2 regions of the Bradyrhizobium dasycarpum genome follow, and region 1 is predicted to be linked to the other one. Evidence: riboswitches for the same ligand, from Rfam matches in the RefSeq annotation. Region 1 holds a riboswitch; the other holds the start of a gene.
The links. Region 1 has a riboswitch for S-adenosylmethionine ahead of ACETMP_RS19345 (homoserine O-acetyltransferase). Riboswitches for the same ligand answer to the same signal wherever they lie in the genome.
Positions count from the first base shown of each region.

Region 1 (10,664 bases):
GCCGAAACGGCCGCAGACGCCTGGCGGGCGCAGGAGGCAAAGTCCGGCCGCATCTATGATTGCGCCAAGCGCTCGATCGCGGGCTTCCCGTTCCGCTTCGAGGTCCAGTGTTCCGGCGCCAGCGTCGCCCTGGTGTCGCAGAACGCAAGCAGGACGCCGTTCACGGCGAAGCTCGACAACATCCTGGTCGTCGCCCAGGTCTATGATCCCAAGCGCGTCATCGCCGAGTTCTCCGCGCCTGCGACGCTGACCGACGGCATCACGCAAAACACCTTCGTGGTGAACTGGAGCAAGGGCCGCGCCAGCGTGGCCGGTCTGCCTGCCGTGCCGGATCGCGCCTCCATCGTGTTCGACGACCCCGCCCTCAACCGTGTCGACGGCAGCGTGCAGGTGCCGCTTGCGCGCGCCAAGCAGGTCGAGCTGCACGGCCGACTCGCGGATGGATCACCGTCCGATCACCCCGTGATCGAGACCGTGGTCCATGTCGCGCAGGGCAGCATCCAGGGCGTTCATCCCCTGCTCGCCGAGCCGTTCGAGGCAGACACGCGCGCCAAGGTCACCGGCCTCTCCGACCTCACGCCAAAGCCGTGGCCGCAGCGCTTCCGCGAGATCCAGGCCGCCGGCGGTCACATCGAGATCGTGCAGTCGCGGATCCAGCAGGGCGAGATGATCGCGATTGCGGCCGGCACGCTCGGCCTTTCGGCGAGCGGCCGGCTCGACGGCGAATTGCAGATGACGGTGACCGGCCTCGAACGCGTGATCCCCGCGCTGGGAATCGAGAAGATGCTGGAGGAGGGCGTGCCGCAGGCAACGCTCGACCGCGTCGCGCCCGGCGTGAAGTCGCAGGACCTCACCAATCTGTTCGGCGCGCTCGATCGCGCCGTTCCAGGCCTCGGCAAGGTCATCAAGCAGAACGCCAATGCCGGTGTCGCCGCCGGCATCAACTCGATCGGTAGCGAGAGCACGCTCGAAGGCAGGAAGGCGCGCAGCTTCCCGCTGAAATTCGTCGACGGCGCCGTGCTGCTCGGCCCGGTCAAGGTCGGCCAGATCCCGCCACTGTATTGACTTGCGTCATTCCGGGGCACGCGTAGCGTGAACCCGGAATCTCGCGCATCAATTTCGGGATTCCGGGTTCGACGCTGCGCGTCGCCCCGGAATGACGGAAGATGAGGAGGCGCCTCTACGGCTTCTTCAGCGCCGCCAGCGGCCGGCCGAAATCCGGCGCGGCCGAGTCCTGGCCGATCTCGACGATGCCGCGGCGGATGGCGCGGGTGCGGGTGAAGTGGTCGAACAGCGCCTCGCCGTCGCCGCGACGGATCGCGCGCGTGAGCTTGGCGAGATCCTCGGTGAAGGTGCCGAGCATCTCCAGCACGGCCTCCTTGTTGGCGAGGAAGACGTCGCGCCACATCGTCGGATCGGAGGCCGCGATGCGGGTGAAATCGCGGAAGCCGCCGGCGGAAAACTTGATGACCTCCGATTCCGTCACCTGCGCCAGCTCGTCGGCGGTGCCGACGATGGTGTAGGCGATCAGATGCGGCAGATGGCTGGTGATGGCGAGCACGAGATCGTGATGGTCCGGCGTCATCACCTCGACCTTGGCACCCATCGCCGCCCAGAACGCCCGCAGGCGATCGGTCGCCGCGGCATCGACGCCTTCGGGCGGGGTCAGGATGCACCAGCGGTTGATGAAGAGCTCGGCGAAGCCTGAATCCGGCCCCGAATGCTCGGTGCCCGCCACCGGGTGCGCCGGCACGAAATGAACGGTCTTCGGCAGATGCGGCGCCATGTCCCTGACGATCGCGCCCTTGACCGAGCCGACGTCGGAGACAACAGCGCCCGGCTTCAGATGCGCGGCAATCTCCTGCGCCACCGGCCCGCAGGCGCCGACGGGAATGCAGAGGATGACGAGATCGGCATCCTTCACCGCTTCCGCATTGGTCGCCACCACCTTGTCGACGATACCGAGCTCCATCACCCGCGCGCGCGTCTTCTCCGAGCGCGCGGTGGTGACGATCTCGCCAGCCAGGCCCTGGAGCTTCGCAGCGCGCGCGATCGAGCCGCCGATCAGGCCGAAGCCGATCAGCGCCACGCGCTGGAAGTGCGCCTGCTCGCTCATTTGCCGGCCATGAAGTCGCGCAAGCCGTCGACCACGAGGCGGTTGGCCTCCTCGGTGCCGATGGTCATGCGCAGCGAATGCGGCAGGCCGTAGTTCTTCAGGCCGCGCAGCACGAGGCCGCGCCTGGTGAGGAAGGCGTCGGCGTCGTCGGCGGTCCTGCCCTTGTCGGTCGGGAAATGGATCAGCACGAAATTGGCGACGCTCGGCGTCACCTTCAATCCGAGCTTGCCGATCTCCTCGGTCAGCCAGTTGCGCCAGGTCTCGGTGAACTGCTTCGACATCGCCTGGTGCGCGGTGTCCTCGATCGCGGCGACCGCGGCATACATCGCCGGCGTCGACACGTTGAAGGGACCGCGGATGCGGTTGACGGCGTCGATGATGTGCTCGGGGCCGAACATCCAGCCGATGCGCAGCGCGGCGAGACCGTGGATCTTGGAGAAGGTGTGCGTCACCACCGTGTTCTCGGTGGTGGCGACGAGCTCGATCCCCATCTCGTAGTCGTTGCGCGAGACATAGTCGCAATAGGCGGCATCCAGTACCAGCAGCACGTGCGACGGCAGCCCGGCGCGCAGCCGCTTGACCTCGTCGAACGGGATGTAAGTGCCGGTCGGATTGTTGGGGTTGGCGAGCCAGACCAGCTTGGTCTTCGGCGTCACCGCCTTGAGGATGGCATCGACGTCGCAGGTGAGATCCTTCTCCTGCGCGATGACGTTCTTGGCGCCGACCGCCATGGTCGCGATCGGGTAGACCAGGAAGCCGTGCGTGGTGGAGATCGCCTCGTCGCCGTGGCTCAGATAGGTGTGGGCGAGCAGATTGAGGATCTCGTCCGAGCCGGCGCCGCAGATGATGCGGTTGGGGTCGAGCCCGAAGGAGCGGCCGATCGCCTCGCGCAGCACGCGCGAGGTGCCTTCCGGGTAGTCTTCCAGGTGGTCCGCCACGCGCTTGAACGCCTCGATCGCCTTGGGCGAGGGCCCGAACGGCGTCTCGTTGGCCGAGAGCTTGAACACCTTGCGGCCCGGTTCGGCGACCGGGCTCTTGCCGGGCGTATAGGGCGCAATATCGAGAATGCCGGGATTCGGCACGGGGCGGGACATCTTGAACTCCGAAAATGGCAGGGCGTGGCGCGTGGTTTACGATTTCGCCCCGGTCGGGGGCACCGTATAGCGCGTTGCGTGGCTGCCGACGAGGGCCACGGAGCGCACCGAGGCCCCCGCCTCGATCAGGGCAGCCCTGATCTTGTCGATGCTGGTCGCGCCGGTAACCGAGACCAGCAGCGCCGCGCCGTCGAAGGCCGTGTCGGGCACCGCCACGATCTCGGCGAGCGGCGACAGGGCGCGCGCGACCTCGGCGTTCCAGCCCGACACACGCACGCTGAAGGTCTCGACCTCCGTCACCAGGGCGCTGTCGGGCACACGCGAGACCGCGAACACCGGCATCGCCGCCGGATGGTCGGCACGCTCGACGAAGGGCATCCGCGCGATGATCTTCGGCGCGCCGGCGGCTTCCAGCTCCAGCCACCACGGCGTGCGGCTCGACGTCGCCGAGACCAGCGCCAGATCGCCCTTGGATCTCGCCACCGCCTCGACCGCGGCCTGCGCGCTGAAATGCGCGACGTAAGGCACCGTGAAACCGAAATGGAAGCGCGCGGAATCGCGCATCGCCGGCTCGCTCACCGAGATGTCGGCATGCACGGAGAACGGCGCCTGCACATAGGTGAAGGTCGAGATGATGACGCGCCAGATGCTCTCGACCGTGTCGAGCGGCAGGATGCCGCGATGACGCTGCACGATCTCGCGCATCATGGAGGCCTCGCGCGCCGGGCGGAACGCGGAGCCGACCTCCTGGGTCTGCTTCACCTGGATCAGGCGGTCGATGATGTCGCCGCGCTGCATCAGCAGGCGATGCATGGCCTCGTCGATCGCATCGATCTCCTTGCGCAATTCCTGCAATGATGGCGGCGCGGGCGGACGTTGGGACATGTCTGACTGTCGATCGTTCCGATGGGGGATGCCCTGATTAGGCAGTCGAGGCGGCGAAAGCAAAGAGAAATGACGTCCTTCCCGGGCGACGCGGCAGAGGCGAATTGAGCCGATCCGGGCCGCGACTTGACGAAAACCGCCCAAGACGGTAGCTTTTGCCCGTTCCGTGGTCATTTGAGCCGGCCGGCTTGCAGCCACGTTAAAAAACTCGCTAAACAGGCCGGGGACGCTTCCGATCCCGGCCGAACCTATCGTTCAGGCCGGGTTTTTCATGGCCTGATGCAAGTGGCGGTCAGCGTTTGATCGCAAACGAGGTCGATGGTCAGATGGGTGGCGTCAAGTCGATACCGAGTCCTGCGATCAGCGCCGACGAGCGGTCGCATGAGGTGGATCATCCGAGCTCGCAGGTTGCGCATTTCGGCGCCGAGCAGCCGCTGCGGCTCGATTGCGGCGTCGATCTCAGCCCGTTCCAGATCGCCTACCAGACCTATGGCGAGCTCAATGCCGATCGCTCCAACGCGGTCCTGATCTGTCATGCCCTGACCGGCGATCAGCATGTCGCCAATGTCCATCCCGTCACCGGCAAGCCCGGCTGGTGGGAAACCCTGGTCGGCCCCGGCCGTCCGATCGATCCCAAGCACTACTTCATCATCTGCTCCAACGTGATCGGCGGCTGCATGGGCTCGACCGGGCCGGCGTCGATCAATCCCGCCACCGGCAAGGTCTGGGGGCTCGATTTTCCCGTCATCACGATTCCGGACATGGTGCGCGCACAGGCCATGCTGATCGACCGGCTCGGCATCGACACATTGTTTGCGGTGGTCGGCGGCTCGATGGGCGGCATGCAGGTGCTGCAATGGACCGCGGCCTATCCTGCCCGCGTGTTCTCCGCGCTGGCGATCGCCTGCGCGACGCGGCACTCGGCGCAGAACATCGCCTTCCACGAGCTCGGCCGCCAGGCCGTGATGGCCGATCCCGATTGGCACGGCGGCGGCTATGCCGATCACGGCATCCATCCGCATCGCGGGCTCGCGGTGGCGCGCATGGCGGCGCACATCACCTATCTCTCCGACGCGGCGCTGCATCGCAAGTTCGGCCGGCGCATGCAGGATCGCGAGCTGCCGACCTTCTCGTTCGACGCCGACTTCCAGGTCGAGTCCTATCTGCGCTACCAGGGCTCCTCCTTCGTCGAGCGCTTCGATGCCAATTCCTATCTCTATCTGACGCGCGCGATGGACTATTTCGACATCGCCGCCGACCATGGCGGCGTGCTGGCGAAAGCGTTCGCCGACATCAAGACCCGCTTCTGCGTCGTCTCCTTCACCAGCGACTGGCTGTTTCCGACCTCGGAATCTCGCGCGCTGGTGCATGCGCTGAACGCCTCGAGTGCGCGGGTGTCGTTCGCGGAGATCGAGACCGATCGCGGACACGACGCCTTCCTGCTCGACGTGCCCGAATTCTTCGACATCTCCCGCGCCTTCCTGCAATCGGCAGGCAAGGCGCGCGGGCTCACCGGCAGGAAGGACGGCTAGCGATGTCTGTACAGGAAGTGCTGCCGCTCGGCGGCCTTGCGGCGAGGCAGTCCGGCCAGTTTCGCGCCGATCACCTCCTGGTCGCCGAGATGGTCAAGCCGGGCTCGAAGGTGCTCGACGTCGGCTGCGGCGAGGGTGACCTGCTGCAGCTGCTGGAGACGCGCGGCATCGACGGCCGCGGCATCGAGCTGTCGCGCGAGGGCGTCAACCGCTGCGTCGCCAAGGGCCTCGCGGTGGTGCAGGGCGACGCCGACACCGACCTCGTCAATTATCCCGACGACGCCTTCGACTACGTGATCCTGTCGCAGACGCTGCAGGCAACGCGGCAGCCGCGGGTGGTGCTGGAAAACCTGCTGCGCATTGGCCGAAGAGCCATCGTCTCGTTCCCGAATTTCGGCTTCTGGAAGATGCGGCTCCAGCTGCTGGTCGGCGGCCACATGCCGCGCACCGAGAACCTGCCGGCGACCTGGTACGACACTGCCAACATCCATTTCTGCACCATCAAGGATTTCGTGCAGCTCTGCGACGAGATCAACGTCAAGATGGAGCGCTCGGTGGCGCTCGATCTCTACGGCCGCCCGGTGCCGCTGAACCTGCCCTGGTGGGTGTGGAACATGTTCGGCGAGCAGGCGGTGTTCTTGCTGAGCAGGGGCGGGGGGAAATGAACTCTCTCCGTCATTGCGGGGCGATGCGAAGCATCGAGCCCGGAATCCATCGCGCCACAGTTTGCGGCCCCATGGATTCCTGGGCCTGCGCCTTCGGCGCATCCCGGAATGACAGCTAGTGTGGAGCTAAAGACCGCGGATCCCGCGCCGGCCAGCGCCCCGCTTCCACCAGCGTCACGAACTGCTCGACGCTTTCATTGAACAGCGCGGGCTCTTCGAGATTGAGCACGTGGCCGGACTTCGGAAACATCGCGAGCCCCGCCGCGGGAAGGTGCTTCTTCAGGAACAGGCTCGGGCCCACGCACGGATCGTCCTCGTCGCCGCAGATAATCAGTGCCGGCGTCGTCGCCTTCCTGATCGCATCGGTCATCGTGTAGATCGACGGCCGCCCACCCTGGAAGCCGCGCATCGTGCGCGCCGAACCCTGGGCGTCGTGACGCGCCAGCGCGGCGTAGAAATCGGCGTGGCCGCGCGGATCCTTCACCAGGAAGGGAATCCGGCTCGGCGCCTCGCGCGTGACTTTGGCGACCTCGGCGGAGCCCAGCGTCTCGAACTGCTCGGCATTGGCGCGGCACTGCTGACGCCAGGCCGCCAAATTCTCCAGCTCCGAGCCCGAGCCGACGCCGGCCAGCGTCATCGAGAGCGCGCGCTGCGGCGCATTCAATCCGATCTGGAGCGACGAGTAGGCACCCATCGACAGGCCGACGAGATGCGCGCGCTCGATTCCGAGATGATCGAGCACCGCGAGGGCGTCGCTGTAGAAATGCGTGTAGCTGTAGACCTCGCCCGCGGGCACGTCCGACGGCGTGTAGCCGCGCGCCGAATAGGTGATGCAGCGGTGGCCGCGCGAGAAGTAACGCATCTGCGGCTCCCAATTGGTGTAGTCGGCCGCGAACTCGTGCAGAAAAATGATTGGCGTTCCCTGACCCGCCTCTTCGAAATAGATGCGGACGTCGTCCCTGGTCGTGGCGTGGGGCATTAACCGTTTCCCTCTGTTCAAGCCGCCTTTGCAGGATTGCAGTTAATGCTGTTGTCCGCAATGCGGCAAGCATCGGACCAGTGTCGGCGCAAAATCATCGCAGCTATTCGCGGGTTATCGGCGTCTTTTTCTCGCCACATCGGGCGGCTTAACGGCCGGACGGATGTCGGCTCTTGCACGAGCCGGCGGGAAGTGGGGTGTCAACGAAGGATGAAGAATGTTTGAGTTGTTTGCGTCTCGCCTGTCGCGTTGTGTTGTTGCGCTGGCGATCTTCTCCGCGGCTCTTGCCGCATTCGGTTCTCCGGCCTCAGCGCGGCCGCATCATCGTCATAGCGCAGAGCGGCACGCTCACGTGCACCACGCCAGACATCATCATCACCGCCACCATGCACGCAGTTCGCGCTTCGAGCGCAGCGCTGCGCAGCTGCAGGCGAGTGGCTTCGGCAACAGTTTCGCAGCCTATGACCCGAACGCCAATGGCGGCACGGCCAGCAACGGCATGTCCAATTCTGCCACGAGCAGCGGCGGCTTCGGTGGCGGCTCGGGCCTCGTGTCCGAGGCGCGCCGCTACATCGGCGGCAATCCGACCGGGCGCGGCAGGCTGTGGTGCGCGCGCTTCATGAACATGGTGCTGCAGCACACCGGTCATCAGGGCACCGGATCGGACATGGCGAGCTCGTTTGCGCGCTACGGCACGCGCGTCTCCGGTCCGCAGGTCGGCGCCATCGCGGTGATGTCGCGCGGTCGCCGCGGCGGCCATGTCGGCATCGTCACCGGCATCGATGCGCAGGGCAATCCGATCATGATCTCCGGCAACAACGGCAACCGCGTTCGCGAGGCACCGGTCTCGCGCGGCCGCATCTATGCGTATGTGATGCCGAATTGAGGTAACGACAGCGACGGTCTCGTAGGGTGGGCAAAGCGAAGCGCGTGCCCACGGCTTCTGCCAGCTGAGAGAAGTGGTGGGCACGGCGCCAGGGCGCCTTTGCCCGCCCTACGGCGGTGCGTAGGGTGGGTTAGCTAGCGGGCGCGCGAAGCGCGGTCCGCTGGCGTAACCCACCTCTTCGGCTTCTGCGGTGACAGACGATGGTGGGTTACGCCTTCGGCTAACCCACCCTATGAAGCTCACAGCAGCTTCGGTTGCTCCACCGCGATCGCATCGCCGATACCGACCTCGCCACCTTCGATCACCTCGGCATAGATGCCGCAGTCCATGTGGCCGAGATGGCGCGAGAGCGTCGGCGGGATCCTCGAGATCGCGCTTGGCCGTCACCGGGTCCACATTGGTGGCGGGGCAGCGGACGATGCGCTTGACCACCTTCAGCCGCGCCGGTCCGATCGCAAGCGTCTGGCCGACGAGATCGAGTTCCGACCAGGCCGGCCAGCCTTTCACGTAGAGATTGGCGCGGAAGCGCAGCGGATGCACGGCGGTGCCGCCCAGCATGGCCTCGATGGCGCGGACACTGCCGAGATTGATGATGGAAACCACCTTGCGGGCGACGTCGGAGAAGCTGTGGTCGCGGCCGGACAGCAGTTTCGGCGGGCCCTTGAGTTCCGGCTGAAAGTTCTCCGCGACGTAGCGCTCGATGGCCGCCCGCCCGGCCGCGGTCTCCAGGTCCCCGCTGGCGACGACCTGACCATCCCTGCGGATGGTCAGGACATTGCTGGCGTCGTCGAAATGGCTGTCGAGCTCGGCCAGCCGCTCATTGCGTGCCAGCATCAGGAACTGGATCTTCGGCTTCCATTCGGGCGCTTCAGGATCGAAACCGCTCGGGCCGTTCTCGATGGCGTAGCGGCGGTCGGCGGGCAGGGTCTGGCCCGGTCGCAAGGGGACGCGGCGCAGCGGCTCCGGCGTCAGGCCCTTGACCGGGTAGCGGTAGAGGCCGGTGATCTCGGCGGTCTGGCTGGCTGTCATGCCGTTACTTAGAGGATTCGGCCGGCCCGCGCCAAGCAGCCGAGAAGCGCACGAAATTGTGAACGCGCCTCTTTCCTTCCACCGGACCGCTTCCCACATCTGCCTCAGGCCGGCGCCAAGCCGGCAAAAGACCATCGTTCCCGCTTGAGAATCCTCAATGCGGTCAGTCGAAACCCAATGAAGATGCCGTATTGGGGTGCCTGAGAGGGCCCCAAGGGCAGGCCGAGGGACAGAAAAGATGAATATCGAGAAATATACCGAACGCTCCAGGGGCTTCATCCAGTCCGCGCAGTCGCTTGCGATGCGCGAGGGGCATCAGCAGTTTTCGACCCTGCACATGCTGAAGGTCCTGCTGGACGACAATGAGGGGCTGGCTGCCGGCCTGATCGACCGCGCCGGCGGCAATTCCCGTGCAATTCTGAAGGCAACCGAGGACGCCCTCGGCAAGGTGCCGAAGGTTTCCGGCGGCGGCGCCGGCCAGATCTACCTCGCACCCGAGCTCGCCCGCACCTTCGACGCCGCCGAGAAGGCCGGCGAGAAGGCCGGCGACAGCTTCGTTACCGTCGAGCGGCTGCTGCTCGGCCTCACGCTGGAGAAGTCCAGCGAGGCCGGCACGATCCTGAACAAGGGCGGCGTCACCCCGCAAAACCTCAACGCGGCGATCGAGGCGCTGCGCAAGGGCCGAACCGCGGACTCCGCGACCGCCGAGAACGCTTATGATGCGCTGAAGAAATATGCCCGCGACCTGACCCAGGCGGCGCGCGACGGCAAGCTCGATCCGGTCATCGGCCGCGACGAGGAGATTCGGCGGACCATCCAGGTGCTGTCGCGCCGGACCAAGAACAATCCCGTCCTGATCGGTGAGCCCGGCGTCGGCAAGACCGCCATCGCCGAAGGCCTCGCCCTGCGCATCGTCAACGGTGACGTGCCCGAGAGCCTGAAGGACAAGAAGCTGCTGTCGCTCGATCTCGGCGCGCTGATCGCCGGCGCGAAATATCGCGGTGAGTTCGAGGAGCGGCTGAAGGCCGTGCTGCAGGAGGTCACTGGCAGCGAGGGCACCTTCATCCTGTTCATCGACGAGATGCACACGCTGATCGGCGCCGGCAAGGGCGACGGCGCGATGGACGCCTCCAACCTACTCAAGCCGGCGCTCGCGCGCGGCGAGCTGCACTGCATCGGTGCGACCACGCTCGACGAATATCAGAAGCACGTCGAGAAGGACGCCGCGCTGGCGCGGCGCTTCCAGCCGATCTTCGTCAGCGAGCCCTCGGTCGAGGACACGATCTCGATCCTGCGCGGCTTGAAGGACAAGTACGAGCAGCACCACGGCGTGCGGATCACCGATTCCGCGCTGGTGGCGGCGACGACCCTGTCCAACCGCTACATCACCGATCGCTTCCTGCCCGACAAGGCGATCGACCTCATGGACGAGGCCGCGGCCCGGCTGAAGATGCAGGTCGATTCCAAGCCGGAAGAGC
Region 1 is NZ_CP169574.1:4,009,032-4,019,695, reverse strand. It holds gene ACETMP_RS19365 (DUF2125 domain-containing protein) at 1-1,065, shown strand, start outside; gene ACETMP_RS19360 (prephenate/arogenate dehydrogenase family protein) at 1,181-2,116, opposite strand; gene hisC (histidinol-phosphate transaminase) at 2,113-3,210, opposite strand; gene ACETMP_RS19350 (chorismate mutase) at 3,247-4,095, opposite strand; SAM riboswitch at 4,252-4,331, shown strand; gene ACETMP_RS19345 (homoserine O-acetyltransferase) at 4,422-5,627, shown strand; gene metW (methionine biosynthesis protein MetW) at 5,630-6,292, shown strand; gene ACETMP_RS19335 (alpha/beta fold hydrolase) at 6,408-7,271, opposite strand; gene ACETMP_RS19330 (TIGR02594 family protein) at 7,489-8,157, shown strand; partial or broken gene ACETMP_RS19325 (MOSC domain-containing protein) at 8,397-9,186, opposite strand; gene clpB (ATP-dependent chaperone ClpB) at 9,425-10,664, shown strand, end outside.

Region 2 (10,664 bases), 1.4 Mb from region 1:
GTATCGCCGACCAAGTTCCGCCAGGCCTCGAAGGGGATGCGCAAGATTCTCCAAGAGCAGCTTGCCCTCAACTGACTAGCTTCGTCTCCGGCGCGCGCCAGTCTCGGCGCGCTTTGCACATGGAGACGAACATGTACGACCACATCGGACTTCGCGTTGCCGACCTCGACGCCGCGACGCGCTTCTACACCGCGGTGCTGGCGCCGCTCGGCTACGTGCTGTGCTCCAGCGGCGACGGCTATGCCGGCTTCGGGCCGAAGGATGCGCCGGCCCTGTGGCTGCACCTCAACAAGGGCCGCAAGGCCGACGGCGCGCACATCGCGTTTCGCGCCGGCAGCCATGACGCGGTCAAGGCGTTCCACAGCGAAGGGCTGAAGAGCGGCGGCCGCGATAACGGCGGCGCCGGACCGCGCAAGGATTACAGCCCGACCTATTATGCGGCGTTCCTGATCGATCCCGACGGCAACAATGTCGAGGCGGTCTGTGCGTGAGCCATGACCTGAGGTGCCTCATACGCCGTCATTCCGGGCTGGTGCGAAGCACCAGACCCGAATCTCGAGATTCTCAGGGCGCAACGGCGCGCCGTAGTTCGCGCTTCGCGCGCCCCGGAATGACTCCAACGAAGGGACTTCCCATGGCCTCCATCCACAACGATATCTCCCTACCCGCCGCGGCGAACGACGTCTGGGACGCGGTACGCGATTTCGGCGCGCTGCATGAACGGCTGGTGCCCGGCTTCGTCACCGCCTGCGCGCTCGACGGCGATGCGCGCATCGTCACCTTCGCCAACGGTTCGGTGGCACGCGAGGTGCTGGTCGATTGCGACGACGCGCGCCGGCGTCTCGTCTACGCCATCAGCAACGAACGGCTGAAGCACTACAGCGCCTCGGTGCAGGTGATCGCCGACGGCGAGCGGAGATGCCGCCTGGTATGGATCATCGACATGCTGCCGAACGAGCTTGCAGCTTACGTCCAGGGACAGACCAAGGATGCCGCCATCGCCCTGCTCAGGGCGTTTCCGGCTGCCGCGGCCTGACCGCCCTCTGTGAGTTTTCGCACAGAGCTCCGCCCTCGCCGGCCGTAACCATCGCGGCGTGCGTCCGGTTGGCCCCGCTGTCCCGGCGGGCTGCGCACGCGAGGAGCATGCCATGAAAGGTGCGGACAAGGTGATCTGCCAGGCGGCCGCCGTGCTGCTGCTGTTTTCTGCCGCAAGCACGCCGGCGAAGGCGCAGTTCGCCGGATTCGGCGGAGGCGGCGCCGGCGGCGAGGACATGATGACCCAGATGGCGCCGATGCTGGAGATGATGAAGGCGAAGATGGGCAAGCGCCGCTTCGCCATGATGATGCAGACCATGGGCCCGATGATGAGCCGCATGATGGAGAACGGCGGCGGCGGACTTGGTAGCATGATGGGCGGCGGCGGCTTCAGCGCGCCGAATTACGGCGGCTACACGCCGATGGCCGGAAGCGGCTATGTGCCGACCGGGCTCGGCGGCATGGGCGGCGGCGACATCATGGGCATGCTCGGCGGCGCCGGTGGCGGCGACATGATGGCGATGATCCCGCAATTGATGCGGCTCGCCAATACCGGCGGCGGCAGCAGCCATCGCCGCCACAAGCATCGCTAGTCGACGGCACCCGACAGCGCTGGCCTGATCGCAGGCTTGCTGCCGCGCGGTCCCCAGCGCGTCAGCACGACGCTGGAGGATGAGAGCAGACCGAGCACGACCATCGAACTCGCGGCCAGCCAGAAAAAACTCTGCGCGCTGGCCTCATGGGTCGACAGCCACCAGCCGACGGCCGAGATATAGACCAGCCGCGCCGTCTGCGCCAGAACCGGCCCGATCACCTTGGCCGCGCCCTGCGAGGAGAAATACATCGTCGTGGCGATGCCGAAAAAGGCGTAGAACGGTCCGACCGTCGAGAGATATTGATGGCTCGCCGCGCGCACGGCCGCGCTGTCGGTGAAGATGTCGATCCAGAGGTCGGGGAACATCGCAACGACACAGGCCGGTGCGCCGACGGCGACGAAGGCCGCCGCACTGGCGATCCAGGCGATGCGCCGGGCGCGTGCAATGTTGCCGGCGCCGATCGCCATCCCGACCATCGGCACGCAGGCGATGCCGAACGAGAACGCGATCGAGGTCAGCAGGAATTCGAGCCGCGCACCGATGCCATAGCCGGCGAGGATCGTGGTCCCGAACTGCGCCAGCATGTGGGTGAAGATCGAGATCGTCAGCACCGATTGCAGCGGCGAGAAGCAGGCGATGGCGCCGACCTTGAGGATGTCGAAAAACATCGCCCATTGGATGCGCAGCCCGCGCAGCTTCGGTGTGACGCGCGCGCGCCCGGAGAACAGGTACCAGGCCATGATGCAGATGTTCATGGAATAGGCGATCAGCGCGCCGGCCGCGACGCCGCGCATGCCGAATTGCGGCACCGGCCCGAGCCCGAGGCCGAGCATGCCACCCAGCACGATCTGCCAGACCGCCGAGTTGAGGATCAGGAACGACGGCAGCTTCATGTTGCCGGTGCCGCGCAGCACGCCGGCCATGGTGTTGAGCAGCCAGGGCAGCACGGCGCCGCCGAAAAACACCTGCGTGTAGGCAATTGCATGGGTCAGCACATCGCCGCGGCCGCCGAGCATCTCCAGCACTTTGGGCCCGAAGATCAGCATGCCCAGCATGAAGACGAGACCGAAGCTGATGCCGATCAGGATCGCGTGCGCGGCGAGCGTGCCGGCGCGCTCGCGATCGCCGGCACCGAGCGCGCGTGCAATGGCGGACGCCACCGCGCCGCCCATGGCGCCGCCCGACATGGTCATGGTCAGGATGATGGTCGGGAACACCAGCGCCATCGCCGCCAGCGCCTCGACGCCGAGCCGGCCGATATAGGAGGTTTCCGCGATCACCGTGCAGGTGCCGGCCGACAGCGCGATCGCGTTGGGCCAGGCGAGGCCGAGCAGCGTGCGCAGGATCGGCCCGTCGGTCAGCGCGTTTCGCACCGGCGGCGGCAGCGGCCGCTCTTGCTCATCGACCGGGATCTCGGCGATGTCGGACATGTCCTCTCCGGGGCACGGGCGCCCCTTGCGGCGCGGCAATGCTTGGGTGTGGCAATCAATTTGTTCGCGCGGGGCGCCGGGAGGCTTGTTAGCACGGCCATGGCCGATTCCTCCTGCGCCGGATGCAGGCGTGCCCTGCGGCAGCGCATTCCGATGGGCAGGGCTACTCGATCGACCAGACCAATGGCGGGCGGCAACCGGCGGCGGGGCGCAGATGCACGGCGATATGCCGCCCGCAGCCTGCGGCGAGGCCTTCGAACAGCCCCTCCAGCACCTTGGCGCAAGCCGGGTGATAGTCAGCGACGTCGTCCATCAGCTTCCACGTCTGCTGGCGGACCTCGAAGGCACCTTCGGATCGTGCGGTCTCGACCGCATCATCCTGCGCGGCAAGCAGCGCGTTCAGGAACGCGACGAATTCGCTTGCCCCGCCGCGGCTCATCGCCAGCGCGGCCGCGACGTCGTCGAAATATTGCATCCCGATCAGCTTGCCGGTGAGGCGCAGCAGATAGCCGGCGTCTTCAGGACCGAACAGCTGCACCATGACGGGCGCGGCGGTGCGCACATATTCCATCGCGTAATTGCGATAGGCTTTTTCCAGACGCGGTTTCGGCCAGCTCGCCACGGGAAGCGCCGGCGCGGTCTTCGCATCGAACAGCGGCGCCTCGAGGTGGCGCGCGAACACCAGCCGCTGGTCCGGCTCGAGCGGATGATCGTATTGGTGATAGTAGCCTTCCAGCCCATCCTGGCCGTCGACGCTCTGCTTGGTGCAGACGAAGCCGAGCCTGAGATCGCCGAGGGCTGCGCCATTGTTGGCGTGCCAGCCGCGCAGCATCGCGCGCGAGACCTCGCCCGGCACGCCGCAGATCGCTGTGCCCTTCCAGATCCAGCGCGGCGGCGGATAGCGGATCCAGGCCTTGGCGTCGCTCTCGTACATGTACTCGACATGCACGCCGCCGATCCAGTTGGAGAGGTAGTGATATTGCGCGGCCGCCACCGCCGGCGGCAGATGATCGATCCCGAGCTTCGCGAGGCCCGGCAGGAAGCGCTCCTGCTGCTGGCGGCGAAACACGCGGAAGACGAACTCGGCGGCGTCAGCGGTGCCGCGCCGCGTCACGACGGTGAGGATGAGTCCGGTGAAAAAAGCGTGATAGAGGTCGGCGACCGCGCGCCAGCGCTTCCATTGGGCTTCCTGCGCGGCGTCCAAAGCGGCGGCCATGTTCGCTCCCGATCGTTGTTTCGATCGAGTGTGTCACTGCACCCCGCGGCAGGCAACATCACGCCCGTGCAGGGCGCCCTGCGCGATGACCCGTCAATTCCGCATCACGAAGTTTGCGGCGGCGCCTTGGCCGCGCGCTCACGCTCGACCCGCTCGGTGACATCGCGCGCCATCGCCACGGATCCGAGGACGTTGCCGGCGGAATCCCGCACCAGGGCGAACGTCATCTCGATGTAGAGCTTGCGTCCGCTCTTGTGCAGCGCGCGGGTCAGCGTCGGCTTGCCCGCAAGCTTCATGCTGCCGCTGGCGAGCGCGGCCTCAAAGCCCTTCCAGTGCGCGGCGCGCAGATGCTCGGGAATGATCAGGTCGAGATTCTGGCCGAGCGCTTCCGCAGCGGAGAAGCCGAACAGGGCCGCCGCGGCACCGTTCCAGCGCATGATCGTTCCCGAGCGATCCGAATAGATCAGCGCATCCGCGACGCCTTCGGCGATCCTTGCATCGAGTTCGGATGGATTGGTCATATGCTCACCTCGTAGCCCGGACAAAGCCACCGGGTCGGCGCCGGAGCGCCGCCCGATGACAGGCTCCGCGTAATCCGGGATCGTGCCACAAGTGAGACTGCCCCGGATTTCGCTTCGCTCCATCCGGGCTACAGGATCGGGCTACACCCGAAAATGCTTCGATAGTTTGAGGCCCTGGGCCTGGTAGTTGGAACCGATACGCTGGCCGTACATCGCATCAGGGCGGGCCAGCATCTTCTCGTAGACGAGACGGCCGACGATCTGGCCGTGCTCGAGGATGAACGGCACTTCGCGCGAGCGCACCTCCAGCACGGCGCGCGCGCCCTGTCCGCCGGCGCCGGCATAGCCGAAGCCGGGATCGAAGAATCCGGCATAGTGCACGCGGAACTCGCCGACCAGGGGATCGAACGGCACCATCTCCGCGGCGTAGTCGGGCGGCACCTGCACGGCTTCCTTCGAGGCGAGGATGTAGAACTCGCCGGGATCGAGGATCAGGCTGCCGTCCGGACGGGCCGACATCGGCTCCCAGAAATCCTCCACCGCGTAGCCGGAGCGGCGATCGACGTCGACGACGCCGGTGTGACGCTTGGCGCGATAACCGACGAAGCCGCCCGCTTTCTCGCCGGAGAGATCGACGGAGACGGCGACGCCGCCCGACAGATCGGCATCGTCGACATCGACCAGACGCTCGGCGGCGTGCAAGCCGTCGAGTTCGTCGGCGTTGAGGATGGCATCGCCGGTGCGGAAGCGCACCTGGCTGAGGCGCGAGCCTTCGCGCACCAGCACCGGAAAGGTCTTCGGGCTGATCTCGGCATAGAGCGGGCCGTGATAGCCGGCGCCGATCATGTCGAAGCGGCGGGTGCCGTCGGCGATCACGCGGGTGAAGACGTCGAGCCGGCCGGTGGAGCTCTTGGGGTTGGCGGCCGCGACGATCTCCGGCGGCAGCGCCAGGCTTTCCAGCAGCGGCACGATGTAGACGCAGTTGGTCTCCAGCACGGCGCCGTCGGCGAGGCTGAACTCGTGCAGCTTCAATTCGTCGATGCGCTCGGCGACGGTGGCGCCGGGACCGGGCAGGAAGCTGGCGCGGACGCGATAGGCGATGTCGCCGAGACGCAGATCGAGGCTGGCCGGCTGGATCTGGCTCTCGACGAAGTCGTAGGCGGGCCGGATGAGCCCCGCCTCCGCCATCGCCGCGATCATGCGGTCGGGCAGGATACCATTGGCGTCGGGCGCGACCGTGAACGTCAACCGGGGGTCCTCATCAGGGCTCAAATGCATCCGGACACGCCGGAAATACAGGTCTTTTACGGCTATCCGATGGACGCCTTGACGGAAAGGGCATTGCCGAATATGAGCATCACTTATCCCGTGGTGATTTGAGCCGGCCGGCTTGCAGCCACGTTAAATAAGTCGCTAAACAGGCCGGGGACCTCTGTGATCCCGGCCCGTGGAGATATCCAGGCCGGTTTTTTTGTGACCGTTTTCGCGTTCACGGTCATGTCGGAGGGTCCTATGTCGAAGTCGCCTGCTGCTTACCGCCCCGAAACCCGCCTGGTCCATTCCGGCACCCTGCGCTCGCAATATGGCGAGACCTCGGAGGCGCTGTTCCTGACCCAGGGCTATGTCTACGACACCGCCGAGCAATGCGAGGCGCGGTTCAAGGGCGAGGACCCCGGCTTCATCTATTCGCGCTATTCCAATCCCACCATCGCGATGTTCGAGCGCCGCATGATCGAGCTCGAGGGCGCCGAGGCCGCCCGCTCGGCGGCGACCGGAATGGCCGCGGTGACGACCGCGATCCTGGCGCCGCTGAGGGCCGGCGATCACGTCGTGGCCTCCCGCGCACTGTTCGGCTCGTGCCTCTACGTCGTGCAGGACCTGTTGCCGCGCTACGGCATCGAGACCACGCTGGTCGACGGCCTCGACCTCGACCAATGGCAGCGCGCGCTGCGGCCCAACACCAAGACGTTCTTCCTGGAGAGCCCGACCAATCCGACGCTGGACGTGCTCGACATTCCCGGGATCGCCGAGATCGCGCACAAGGGCGGCGCGCGGCTCGTCGTCGACAACGTGTTCGCAACCCCGATCTGGCAGAGCCCGCTCGCGCTCGGGGCCGACGTCGTGGTCTATTCCGCGACCAAGCACATCGACGGCCAGGGCCGCTGCCTCGGCGGCATCATCCTGTCCTCGGAAGCCTTCATCGCCGAGCACATCCACAATTTCATGCGCCAGACCGGGCCGTCGATCTCGCCGTTCAACGCCTGGGTCCTACTCAAGGGCCTGGAGACGCTCGGCGTGCGTGTGCGCGCGCAGACCGAGACCGCGGCGCGCATCGCCGAGGTGCTGGCGAGCCACCCGAAGATCTCGCGGCTGGTCTATCCCGGCCGCGCCGATCATCCGCAGGCCGCATTGGTGAAAAAGCAGATGCGTGGCGGCTCGACGCTGGTCGGCTTCGAGGTCAAGGGCGGCAAGGCGGCCGCGTTCCGCGTGCTCAACGCGCTGAAGCTGGCGAGGATCTCGAACAATCTCGGCGACGCCAAGAGCCTCGTCACGCATCCGGCCACCACGACGCATCAGCGCCTGAAGCCGGAAGACCGCGCCGCGCTCGGCATCGGCGAAGGCTTCATCCGCTTCTCGGCGGGGCTCGAGCATGCCGACGATCTGATCGAGGACCTGACGGCGGCGCTGGAGCAGGCGTGAAGCGAAGCGAGGTCTCGTAGGGTGGATTGGCCGAAGGCGCAATCCACCTCTTCTGCATCCGCGGAGATAGACCGTGGTGGGTTACGGCTTCGCCTAACCCACCCTACGCACCCTCTTACATCGGCCGATACGTCCGCACGTCAGCGGGCACGTTGACGCCGAGCTTGATCTGGCCGACCGAGCGGATGATGTCGTCGCCGAGCAGCTGGGCGAAGCAGGCATAGCCCCAATCGTTCATGTGCAGGCCGTCGGCGATCACGAAGCCCTCGACCGGAATGGCCTGCTTCTCGTGCCAGTCACGCATCACCTCGAAGCGCGGGAAGATTCCGACGTGACGGAGCTCGGCGACCTTGCTGAGCAGCTTCACCATCTTGCCGGCGCTCTCGGCGCGCTGGTTGACGGCCGGCGAATATTGCGGATCGACCAGCACGATGTCGGCGCCGCCCGCGGCCTGGATGCGGCTGATGCCGTCCTCCACCATCTTGGCGGTTTCGCCGGGATCGAGATTGCGCAGCACGGCGTTGGTGCCGACCTGCCAGATCACGAGATCCGGATGCATGTCGATCACCTGCGTCTGAAGGCGCTTCATCATCTCAGGCGCGTCCTCGCCGCCGACACCGGCATTGATGACGCTGATGTCGGCGGTCGGATAGTGCCGGCGCAGCTGCGCGGCGAGACGATTCGGGTAATTGAACTCCGGCGAGCTCGCGCCGAACCCTTGAGTCGAGGACGAGCCGAACGCGACGATGACGACGGGCAGCCCGGCGACGAGCTTGCCCGCGACGTGCGGCAGCGAGCCCATCGCCTTCGAGCCGCCCTTCGGCGGCTGGCACGGCACGCGGTTGAAGATGTCGCTGGCGGATTTGGCGGCCTGCTTCACCTTGTCGATGGCGCGCGCCGTGATGCCGCGCTGCTCGGGCGAGGTCGCGGCGACGGCGGTCTGGGACGGCGAGGCGGGCGCGGGATCAGCCGAGTGTGCGGGGGCGGGTGTCGCCTGCATGGCCGGCGTCTGGGCCTGCAATTGCGAGGCCGGCATCAGCGACAGCAGCACTGCGGCTGCAGGCGCGGCCAGCCATGCCGTCAGGCAAAAAGGGCGGAGAGAACTCATTAACGCTAACCTCAATTTTGCTGCTGGGCCGGCTCCCGACGGGCTGCGTCGATCACGAACTGTGCCAACGCCCGGCCAAGGCAATCATGGACCTGCTTCGCCAGCTCGGGCCCGCGGGACGGGCTGAACAGGTCGAACTGACCCTGGTCATTCCACTGCCGCATGATCGCGAAGCGATCGAACAGCGGAATGTCGTGCTCCTGCGCCACCACCCGCATGTTGTCGAGATAAGGCGGCGCCGAGATCATGGTCTCCGTACGCGGGCTGTATTGCAAGTTCATCAAGACGACGTCAGCCCCTGCATTTTGCAGCGCAACAACCCCCTCGGTCACCGCGCTACGAAATTCGTCGGGATCGATGGATCGGATAGCATCCACGGTCCCGGTCTGCCAGATCACCAAAGTAGGCGCTTTTGCTTCCATCAGCTTAACGAACGTGGACGCGGTCTCCTCTGCCGTCTTCTTGCTCTGTATTTCTACGGAGACGTGCACCACCTCGGACGCCGGCAGCTTCTCCTTGAGGATCGCCTCCATTCGCGCCGGATAGGAGCTGCTCTCCGAGGATGGAATCGTGGTCGAGCGGCTGCCGATGACCAGGATGTCGAGCGGCTTGCCGGCCTGGAGCGCATCGGCGACCTTTGTCAGCCGGCTTTCGCTGGTGAGCAGATAGGACGGCAGTTCACAGGCTGCGGGCGCATTGGGGGCGGCAGGCGCAGCATCGCCCGCGCGCGCCACGGGCGCGGCGAGGCTACCGCATAGCAGGATCAGGCTCAGGAGAACCTTCGCCTTCATCAGCCCCCTCCCGCCAGATCGGCGTTGCCGACGGCGTTCTTGGTCTTCGTACCGCTCTTGTCAGCCACGCGCTTGTACCACGAAATCACCCAGGCTACGCCCCACATGATCAGCACCCCGGAGAGACTAATTAGCGCATGCATGGCCGCGCCGCCGGAGACTTCGGCGAGGATGAAATGGCCGGCAAAGGCCAGGAAGACGCCGAGGCAGAAGATCTCGAGGGAATGCTGCCCGCATAGAATCAATGGTCGCAGCCAGCGCGATTTCAAGCCCGGCCAATCCCGGGGCAGGAAGCGCACGGTGAGCGCCGCCAGCGCCAGGAAATGCGTGAAGCGCAGCACGTCCAGATCGGTCTTGTTGATCGGATACATCCATTGCTCGACCAGCTTCGGCATGAACTGGGAGAGCTGCGGCACATACCAGGTCAGCGTCACGTAGAACGACGCGATGAGATAGGCGATCGCCAGCCACATCGTGACGCGTGATGACAGAATGCGCGACATGCGGCGCGCCCCTCCGAGCGCGCACCAGGCACCGAACACGAACAGCAATTGCCAGGCGAAGGGGTTGAAGGCCCAGAAGCCGTTCGGATACGCCGACAGATACAGATCATACTCCCAGGTCACCGCGTAGAGCACGACCGAGAGGGCGAGCGTGACGTCGGGCCGCCATTTCATCGACCACAGGATCAAAGGCAGCGCCAGCATCAGCACGATATAGAGCGGCAGCACGTCCATGTTGACGGGGCGGAAGCGAAGCAGCAGCGCCTGCACGATGGTGACGTCGGGCTGCTTGAGGAAATCCATGATGCCCATCTCTTCGGTGTAGAGCGGGTTCTCGAAGCTGGTCGCGACGTAGGAGATCTCGGCAAGGAAGATCGTGAACAGGAAGACGTGGGCGACGTAGATCTGCCAGACCCGGCGCAGGATGCGCGCGGTGGCGATGACGACGCCGCTCTCCAGCATCGCCCTGCCGTAGACGAAGGCGGCGGTGTAGCCGGAGATGAAGATGAAGATCTCGGTGGCGTCGCTGAAGCCGTAATTGCGGATCGTGAACCAGGTCAACACACTGGGCGGCAGATGGTCGATGAAGATCAGCCACAACGCGAGCCCGCGGAACAGGTCGAGCCGGAGTTCGCGCTCGCCGATGGCGGGCAGCGTGATGGCCGGCGCCCTCGCGCGCGGCTTCGCCCCCTCAGATGCGGCAGTTCCCGTGATCGTCGATCCCGTCACTTGGTCGGCAATGGTCATCGGGGCGCAAAAACCTT
Region 2 is NZ_CP169574.1:5,437,733-5,448,396, reverse strand. It holds partial or broken gene ACETMP_RS25960 (helix-turn-helix transcriptional regulator) at 1-75, shown strand, start outside; gene ACETMP_RS25955 (VOC family protein) at 132-491, shown strand; gene ACETMP_RS25950 (SRPBCC family protein) at 635-1,036, shown strand; gene ACETMP_RS25945 (hypothetical protein) at 1,149-1,628, shown strand; gene ACETMP_RS25940 (MATE family efflux transporter) at 1,625-3,061, opposite strand; gene ACETMP_RS25935 (hypothetical protein) at 3,225-4,277, opposite strand; gene ACETMP_RS25930 (PAS domain S-box protein) at 4,382-4,798, opposite strand; gene ACETMP_RS25925 (2'-deoxycytidine 5'-triphosphate deaminase) at 4,940-6,076, opposite strand; SAM riboswitch at 6,157-6,236, shown strand; gene ACETMP_RS25920 (O-succinylhomoserine sulfhydrylase) at 6,311-7,498, shown strand; gene ACETMP_RS25915 (SGNH/GDSL hydrolase family protein) at 7,614-8,606, opposite strand; gene ACETMP_RS25910 (SGNH/GDSL hydrolase family protein) at 8,618-9,397, opposite strand; gene ACETMP_RS25905 (OpgC domain-containing protein) at 9,397-10,647, opposite strand.
Region 2: linked by a shared signal. The riboswitch ahead of ACETMP_RS25920 (O-succinylhomoserine sulfhydrylase) and the one ahead of ACETMP_RS19345 (homoserine O-acetyltransferase) in region 1 are both predicted to bind S-adenosylmethionine.